2 regions of the Bradyrhizobium sp. WSM4872 genome follow, and region 1 is predicted to be linked to the other one. Evidence: predicted binding sites of a transcription regulator. Region 1 holds the regulator's gene; the other holds the start of a gene.

The links. The regulator LexA, encoded in region 1, represses DNA repair genes until DNA is damaged. The targets are predictions, from matches to a motif close to TGTTCNNNNTGTGTTCNG.
Region 2: the regulator LexA is predicted to act here: its motif matches at 2,404-2,421, upstream of AC0L3C_RS00250 (single-stranded DNA-binding protein).

Annotation. Positions count from the first base shown of each region.
Region 1 covers NZ_JBVVPT010000003.1:43,956-48,405, forward strand. Annotated here, with positions in the region: gene AC0L3C_RS05845 (alpha-hydroxy acid oxidase) at 1-116, shown strand, start outside; gene AC0L3C_RS05850 (HAD family hydrolase) at 125-757, shown strand; gene AC0L3C_RS05855 (hypothetical protein) at 912-1,103, shown strand; gene AC0L3C_RS05860 (molybdopterin molybdotransferase MoeA) at 1,313-2,524, shown strand; gene lexA (transcriptional repressor LexA) at 2,700-3,401, shown strand; gene AC0L3C_RS05870 (hypothetical protein) at 3,875-4,312, shown strand.
Region 2 covers NZ_JBVVPT010000001.1:50,694-55,143, reverse strand. Annotated here, with positions in the region: gene gyrA (DNA gyrase subunit A) at 1-1,369, opposite strand, end outside; gene AC0L3C_RS00250 (single-stranded DNA-binding protein) at 1,742-2,239, opposite strand; gene AC0L3C_RS00245 (outer membrane protein) at 2,699-3,499, shown strand; gene AC0L3C_RS00240 (outer membrane protein) at 3,731-4,426, shown strand.

The DNA.
Region 1 (4,450 bases):
GTGCGACCTCGTTCGCCGAGGTCAACAAATCCTGCCTGCACCAGGCGACCGCAACCAACGCGCCGAGTGTGTTCAGCGCGTTTCCGCTGTTCGACCACGAGCCATATCGATACTGAGTGAAAGGATGCAGGTGACATCGCTGTCTCCCGGAGCTGCGGATGCGCTCCTGTTCGATCTCGGCCGCGTGGTGCTCGATATCGATTTCTCCAAGGCAATCGCCTGCTGGGCGGGACATGCCGGTTGCGAGCCCGAATCCATCGTCGCGCGCTATGTGCGGGACAGCGAAGCCTATCGGTTGCACGAGATGGGGAAGATCAGCGATGAGGACTATTTCGCCTCATTGCGAGCCTCGCTCGGAATCGGCATTTCGGATGCGCAGTTCCTGGAAGGCTGGAACGCGATCTTCGCCGGCGAAATGCCTGATATCGCCGAGCTGCTGCCGCGGGCAGCGAAGCAGATCCCGCTCTACGCCTTCTCCAACACCAACCGGCCGCACGTGGACCATTTCTCGAGGGAATATGCCGACCTCCTCGGCCATTTCCGCGAGCTGTATTTGTCGTCCAGCATCGGCCTGCGCAAGCCGGACGCGAAGGCCTTCGACCACGTCGTTGCGGCGATCGGCGTGCCCGCCGGGCGTATCGTGTTCTTCGATGATCTTGCCGAAAATATCGAGGGAGCGCGGGCGCGCGGCTTGACGGCGGTGCATGTGACCTCGCCCCGGGACGTCGGGAACGCATTGAAGGCATTGGGCATCTGACGACTATCTGTCGTCGCGAAACCCGACGGGAACAATTTTGAAAAAATTGAGGAACCCGATCACTTTGTGCATTTTTGTACAGAGTTCCCGGAACGGAATACCGCCTTCCGGACTCTTAGAGTCCGCTGGGACTTCTACGGACGGATGCATCATCGTGTTGGGCAAGACCTACCTCACCAAGCAGGCCTCTCTTCTTCTTGAATTCGCCAGGACAACTTCAGATTCGGATCTTTCCGCCAAGCTTGTGAGCAAGGCCGCCGATCTGAAATCCCAGGCCGATCCGTTGCCCGACAAGGATAAGGGATCCAAGGCGCCCGACGTAACATCCGGGCAGGCAGGCAGCTGATCGATGCAGGCCGGTGATTTCGTGGCTTCGATGACCACTTTCCTGCCGATCTCTCACGTTCTTCGGATCATGCCGCGACGCGCTTGATCCCGGCTTCCGGAACGATGCGAAGCGGCGGGATGACTGCCCCCGTTTTTGCCTCTGCGCCCGCGCTCGGCTAGAAGACTTGCGGAACATTCGCCCGAACGTGCCGAGCAGGAGTTTTCGCCGTGGCCTTGATGCCGGTTTCCGACGCGCTCGCCGCGGTGCTGGCGGATGCAGAGCCACTGCCGGAAGAAATGATTTCGCTCGACGAGGCCTACCATCGCGTGCTCGCGCGTGACGTCGCGGCGCGGCGCACGCAGCCGCCGCAGGCGATGTCGGCGATGGACGGTTACGCGGTGCGGGCGGCCGACGCCGCGACGATCGATTCGGAGCTCACCGTCATCGGCGAAGTCGCGGCGGGCCGACCGTTCGCCGGGAGGGTCGGCGCCGGCGAGGCCGTACGGATCTTCACGGGCGGCGTCATTCCCGGTGGCGCGGATGCCGTCGTGATCCAGGAAGACACTGTTGTCGCCGGCAAACGTATCACGATCAAGGAAGCCGCGATCGCCGGACGGCACATCCGCCCAGCCGGTATCGATTTCCGCGAGGGCGACGTGCTCCTGCGCAAGGGAAGCCGTCTCACCGAGCGCGACCTCGCGCTCGCCGCCGGCATGAATCATCCGCACCTTGCCGTTTTCAGGCGTCCGAAAGTCGCGATTCTCGCCACGGGCGACGAGCTGGTGATGCCGGGCACCACGCCCGGCCACGGCCAGATCGTCTATTCCAACGGCTACGCCCTGCACGCGCTCGCCCGCAGCGAGGGCGCCGAGACCATCGACCTCGGTATTGCCGCCGACACGCTGGAGGCGACCACCGCCGGCATCCGCAGCGCCCGTGAGAGCGGCGCCGACGTCCTGATCACGACCGGCGGCGCATCGGTCGGCGACCACGATCTGGTCCAGCAGGCGCTGCGGGACGAAGGCATCGCGATAGCGTTCTGGAAGATCGCGATGCGGCCAGGCAAGCCGATGATGCACGGACGGCTCGGCGCAATGGGTGTGATCGGCCTGCCGGGCAATCCCGTGTCGTCCTATGTGTGCGCTTTCCTGTTCATGGTGCCGCTGATTCGCGTCCTGTCTGGCCGTTCGGTGATTCACCATCGCCGTGAACGCGCCGTGCTCGGCCGCGACGTCGGCGCCAACGACCAGCGCGAGGACTATCTGCGCGCGCATCTGGAGGAGCGTGACGATGGCACACGCGTCGTTCTTCCCGTCAATCATCAAGACTCTTCGCTGCTTGCGAATCTCGCTGCAGCACAGGTACTTCTCGTGCGCGCACCGTTCGCGCCGAAGGCCGAAGCCGGCACGGCTTGCGAAGTGTTGCGGCTCCCCGTCTGAGCGTCCGGCAATGCGCGTTCCGCGAACTTTGCTCTGTTCACGGTAAATTAAGCAGTTGCGGAACATGTATCGAACATATAGTGTCCGTTCATGATTTGTTTCGAGCATGTAGCGGCTTATGGCCGAATTCAGCGTCTCGGAATCGGACGACATCAACCGGGGGACTTTGGTCGAGATGTTAACGCGCAAACAATACGAGCTTCTGCGGTTCATCAGTGAACGTCTGAAGGAAAGCGGCGTGCCGCCCTCCTTCGACGAGATGAAGGATGCGCTCGACCTGCGCTCGAAGTCGGGCATCCATCGCCTGATCACGGCGCTCGAGGAGCGTGGCTTCATCCGACGCCTGCCCAACCGCGCCCGTGCGATTGAAGTCATCAAGCTGCCGGAGCTCCAGGCAGCCGCCGGCAGCCGCCGCGGCTTCACGCCGAGCGTCATCGAGGGCAATCTCGGCAAGGTGCGTGCGGGCTCCAGCCTGCCCGCTGACGAGGGCGAACGTCCCGTGGCGGTGCCGGTGATGGGCCGCATCGCGGCCGGCACGCCGATCGAGGCATTGCAGACCCGCAGCCATACCATCAGCGTACCGCCTGACATGCTCGGCTCGGGCGAGCATTACGCGCTCGAAGTACGCGGTGATTCCATGGTCGAGGCCGGCATCCTCGACGGCGACATGGCGCTGATCCAGCGCAACGAGAGCGCTGATACCGGCGACATCGTGGTGGCGCTGATCGACGACGAGGAAGCGACGCTGAAGCGCTTCCGCCGTCGCGGCGCCTCGATCGCGCTCGAGCCCGCCAACGCAGCCTATGAGGTCCGCATCCTGCCGCCCAACCGGGTGAAGATTCAGGGCAAGCTGATCGGGCTTTACCGGAAGTACTGATACCGGAAGTGCTTCATACCTGAAGTGCTTGGCGCCTCGCGCGCTTCCGACCGGCATCGCCGGTCAGAGATTGGAGCGGATCATCGTCCGCTCCGGCTGGATAGTCGTTCTGGTTCTGCACAGACTATCCGGCCCCTCCTCCGGCGCTGGCTCCTCGCGACGCCCAGGAAACAGCACCGAAACAGCACCGCTTCAAATGGCACCGCGTCGCGGCTCGCGTGTTCGAGGAAACACCATCCAGCGATCAAGTTCGCCCGCCGCAGCCAAGCCGGCAATATTCGCGCATGCGCCTCCCGAATGCATCGCAACGGGCTTTGTTCCTATTGAATTCGGGAAAGATAATGTGATCGCGGCTTGCGGAAGCCAGCCGCAGATTTGCCCACAACCAAGCAGAGCTTTCGTGCTTCCACTCTGATAGAGGCCTGCGCCTCGATAAGAGACGCGGGTTGCTATCCCAGCATGAGGAGCACCCGATGTGTGACTACAGCCTACATGCCGTCGCGTCGCGCCCCGCCGAAGTCGGCGAGACGATCGTCACGACAAGCTTCCGCGGCACCTCGACGCGCGGCTTCGCCTCCGCAGCCGATCCATCCGTTGCCGTCTGCCTGCTGCCGGGAACGGAGCTCGCCTTCGCCGACGACGTCCGCTACGACAATCGCTGGATCTGGACGCGCACCATCAATTCCCGCGTGGGCAAGTTCGGCAAAATCGATCCGCACGTTCCCGACCGCCATCACGACGCGATCGAATTCCCCGACGGCAAATATGTCCTGGTGACGCAGCTCGTCGAAGGCCAGCGAGCGACCGTGCTGCAACTGCCGGTGACTCAGTCGGTCACCGAGCGCGAGCACAAGGCGCAGATCATCGCCGACAGCAGGCAGCCGACCGTCACGCACCTGCCGATCGGCTGAAACAGCCGCCCTCCGGCTACGAGGTCGGAGGTCAGGATTGAATCGCCATCGCCGGCCGTGGCCGGCGAGATGGTGTAGTTTGCGCCCAGCGAATCCGAGCGGACGCACCGATCCACTGCGTTGCTCCGCACCATCAGA
Region 2 (4,450 bases), on a different contig from region 1:
TCGCCTGCTCCATCGACAGCCGGATCGTGCCGTTCTCGCTGATGCGGTGGCGCGGATCGTCGATCAGCGTCAGCATGTCCTCGACGTCCCGGGCGGGCCAATCGCGCGACATCAGGGTGTCGCGCGCGGTGGTCGGGTCGGGCGAGGTCCGGATGACGCGGATCATCTCGTCGATATTGGCGACCGCGATCGCCAGACCGACCAGGATATGGGCGCGATCGCGGGCCTTGGCGAGCAGGAACTTGGTGCGCCGCGTGACGACGCGCTCGCGGAAGTCGACGAAGATCGCCAGCAGGTCCTTCAGATGCATGATCCGCGGACGGCCGCTGTCGAGCGCCACCATGTTGACGCCGAAGCTCGTCTGCAGCGGCGTGAACCTGTAGAGCTGATTGAGCACCACATCCGGCACCGCGTCGCGCTTCAATTCGATGACGACGCGGTAGCCGTCGCGGTCGGATTCATCGCGCAGGTCGCCGATCCCCTCGATCTTCTTTTCCTTGACCAGCTCGGCGATGCGCTCGACCATCGTCGCCTTGTTCACCTGGTAGGGAATCTCGGTGATGATGATCGCCTCGCGCTCCTTGCGGATGGTCTCGATCGCGACCTTGCCGCGCATCATGACCGAGCCGCGTCCGAGGTGATAGGCGGCGCGGATGCCCTGCCGTCCGAGAATGACGCCGCCGGTCGGGAAATCCGGCCCCGGCACGATGTTGATGAGCTCGTCGATGGTGAGCGCGGGGTTGTCGATCAGCGCGACGCAGGCGTCGATGACCTCGCCGAGATTGTGCGGCGGGATGTTGGTCGCCATGCCGACGGCGATGCCGCCGGCGCCGTTGACGAGGAGGTTCGGGAACTTGGCCGGCAAGACCGACGGTTCGGTCTCGTTGTTGTCGTAGTTCGGCTGGAAATCGACCGTGTCCTTGTCGATGTCGGCCAGCAGAGCCAGCGCCGCCTTCGTCAATCGAGCTTCGGTGTAACGATAGGCCGCCGGGGGATCGCCGTCGACCGAGCCGAAATTGCCCTGGCCATCGATCAGCGGCACGCGCATGGAGAAGTCCTGCGCCATCCGGACCATGGCGTCGTAGATCGACTGGTCGCCATGCGGATGATATTTACCGATGACGTCACCGACCACGCGGGCGGACTTGACGTACTTCTTGTCCGGCGTGTGCCCCTGCTCGTTCATCGAGTACAGGATGCGGCGATGCACCGGCTTCAGACCGTCGCGGGCGTCAGGCAGCGCCCGCGCCACGATCACACTCATGGCGTAGTCGAGATAGGACTTCTTCATCTCCTCGAAGATGGAGACGGGGCGAATATCCGAGGGTTGCGCCGGCTGGTCGCCGGGCTTGTCGTCGTCGTCAGCCAAGGGGAAATCCGGTGAGGTTTTATCTGGGAATCATATAGCGCATCGAGCCTCTGATAACCACCCTCGCGGGGTTCTGGGAAGCGCTTTTTCCGCCTATTTTTCCAACAACTTAAGCCCTTGCGAGCGATGTCTCGGACGGCCCCCGCATCGGCCTTGCAAAATCGCCCGTTGCGCGCGGAAAACCGCGCGACGGGCTTGCCCCGTCAGCGCGTTTGCCAAGCCGCAATCCGAGCTCACCCCAAACATGAAGCGGGCCCGGAAATCCCGAGCCCGCCCTGCCGATTAGTGGGATTTTCTGACACAAGATGAGAAGCGCCGCTCATCCGGCCGGTGCCTCCGCATCGAGACGCCGCGTTCTCAGAACGCGGTCGCTCAGAACGGGATATCGTCGTCCATGTCGCTGTTGCGGCCACCGCCGCCAGCGGCAACGGGGCGCCGCGGCGCGCTGCTGACCGGACCGGAGGAGCCGAAATCGCCGCCCGGCTCGTCGCCGAAGCTGCCGCCTCCGCCACCGCCGCTACGACCGTCCAGCATCGTCAGGGTCGAGTTGAAGCCCTGCAGCACGACTTCGGTCGAGTACTTTTCGACACCGCTCTGGTCGGTCCATTTGCGGGTCTGGAGCGCACCCTCGACGTAAATCTTGGCGCCCTTCTTCAGATACTGTTCGGCGACCTTGCAGAGCCCTTCATTGAAGATCACGACGCGGTGCCACTCGGTCTTTTCCTTGCGCTCGCCGGTTGCCTTGTCGCGCCACGTCTCCGAGGTGGCGACGCTCAGATTGGCGATCGGACGCCCGTCCTGGGTGCGGCGGATTTCAGGATCCTTGCCGAGATTTCCAACCAGAATGACCTTGTTGACGCTTCCCGCCATCTCCGCTCTCCGCTCCGAATGCCATTGAATTCAAGAAGGCCGGTCCGCTCCCCGCGTTCCGCCGTGCCTGTTGAGGCGACCCTATACGCTCGCCGAACGCTTGCGGACGCCGATCAGTCCGTCACCCCTCCGGTTATCCCCACATATAGCATCGACCTCCGGCTCGTTCCAGATTTGTTCTTGGCGAACGACAGCACTGAAGGTGTGAGATCGATCGGCCGATGTGCTGCGGGAAGGCACGGGTAGATTGGAACCTTTGTAGGTTCCCTGAAACGGGAGAAAGAACTTAACATTCAGCAGGTTATGGGTACTCGCACTGCCCCGTTCTTGTTGCATTTCGGAGACGGACTCTGCCGCTCCGCAGAGTTACCGTTGCCTCGGACTTAGTTCATATGGGCCCTCGCGCCTGATCAGCCGCTTCGGGGACATAAGAAGCGGACGAACCTGGGGAGACTGGCAATGAATAAGCTTCTTATTGGTGCAATAGGTGCAGTGGCGATGGGCCTGTCGGCTCCCGCAAGCGCGGCGGATCTGGCTGCGCGTCCCTATACCAAGGCCCCCGCGCCGGCGATTGCCACCATCTACGATTGGAGCGGCTTCTACATCGGCATCAACGGCGGCGGGGGCTCGAGCCGCAATTGCTGGAGTTTCCTGGATGCGACCGGCGCGGTGACCGGGGTCCCAGGTGCTCTGGCCAGCGAAGGCTGTCACAATGCGACGGGGGGCACCGTCGGTGGCCAGATCGGCTATCGGTGGCAATCCACCAATTGGGTGTTCGGCCTTGAAGGCCAAGGCAACTGGGCCGACTTCCGGGGCGACAACGTGAGCACCCTCTTCCCTGGCACCGCTCTGGTGACGGGTGATCGCAACCGTTCTCGCATCGACGCTTTCGGCCTCATCACCGGGCAAGTCGGTTACGCCTGGAATAACGTGCTGTTCTACGTGAAGGGCGGCGCCGCCGTCGTCGGCGACAAGTACGACGTCTACGCTGCTGCGGGCACGCCCGGCGCGGGCACCCTGTTGGCTTCCGCCCGTGAAACTCGCTGGGGTGGCACGGTCGGGGCCGGTCTGGAGTTCGGCTTCGCACCAAACTGGTCGCTGGGCCTCGAGTACGACCACATCTTCCTCGGCAATCGCACGATCGGCTTCACAACGCCCGCGGGTGCGGTCTTCGGCAGTGACCGGATCGGCCAGGACGTCGACATGGGACTCGTCCGCTTGAACTATCGCTGGGGCGGTCCGGTCATCGCAAAGTACTGATCGAACTGACATTCATCAATCAAGGCCGGCCTCGTGCCGGCCTTTTTTTGTTGCTGGTCCCATGGAGGACCATAGGTCAGTAACTGCGCCATTTTCAGGCCGCTGTGGCTATCCAGTGACACAACTTGCAGCTTCAATGGTGTAAGTACGGCCTCAGTTGGGCAAGTGAGTCCGATGCCCTTCCCTATCGTGGAAGGCACAATCAGAAACTGGGACTGGGATTAGTTGAAAATGAAAAAGGTTTTGCTGGCTTCGGCCTGTTTGTTCGCTCTCGCTGCCCCGGCTTCGGCCGCTGATCTCGCGGCGCGCCCCTACACCAAGGCCCCGGTGGCCATGGCTTCGGTCTACAACTGGACCGGCTTCTACCTCGGTGTCGTCGGTGGCGGCGCCTGGGAAGATTCGAACAGCCCGCGGATGCAGGGCGGCTTCGTCGGCGGCACCGCCGGCTACAATTGGCAGACCGGCAACGTCGTGTTCGGCATCGAGGCCGATGGCGCCTGGGCTGACGTGAACGCGTCTGTGACTGGCCCAGTTGCCGTCCCCGGATTTGGCGTCGTGAGCACCACCTTCAGCTCGAAGACCGATGCGATGGGCACCGTGCGCGGCCGTATCGGCTACGCCGTCAACCAGGTGCTGTTCTACGGCACCGGTGGTTACGCCTGGATCGACAACAAGCTGAGCATCAGCGCGCTCGGCGTGACCGCTTCGGACAGCAAGTGGCACTCCGGCTGGACCGTCGGTGCGGGCGTCGAAGCGTTCTTCGCTCCGCAGTGGTCGGTCAAGGGCGAGTACCTCTATCGCAGCCTCGGCAGCGAGAACTACTTCTCGAGCCTCGGCGCTGCGCTGCCGTCCGGCACGCTCAACTTCCACACCGTGCAGGTCGGCGTGAACTATCACTTCGGGGGCCCGATCGTCGCGAAGTACTGATCTTCGCTATCGACGCCATCGTGT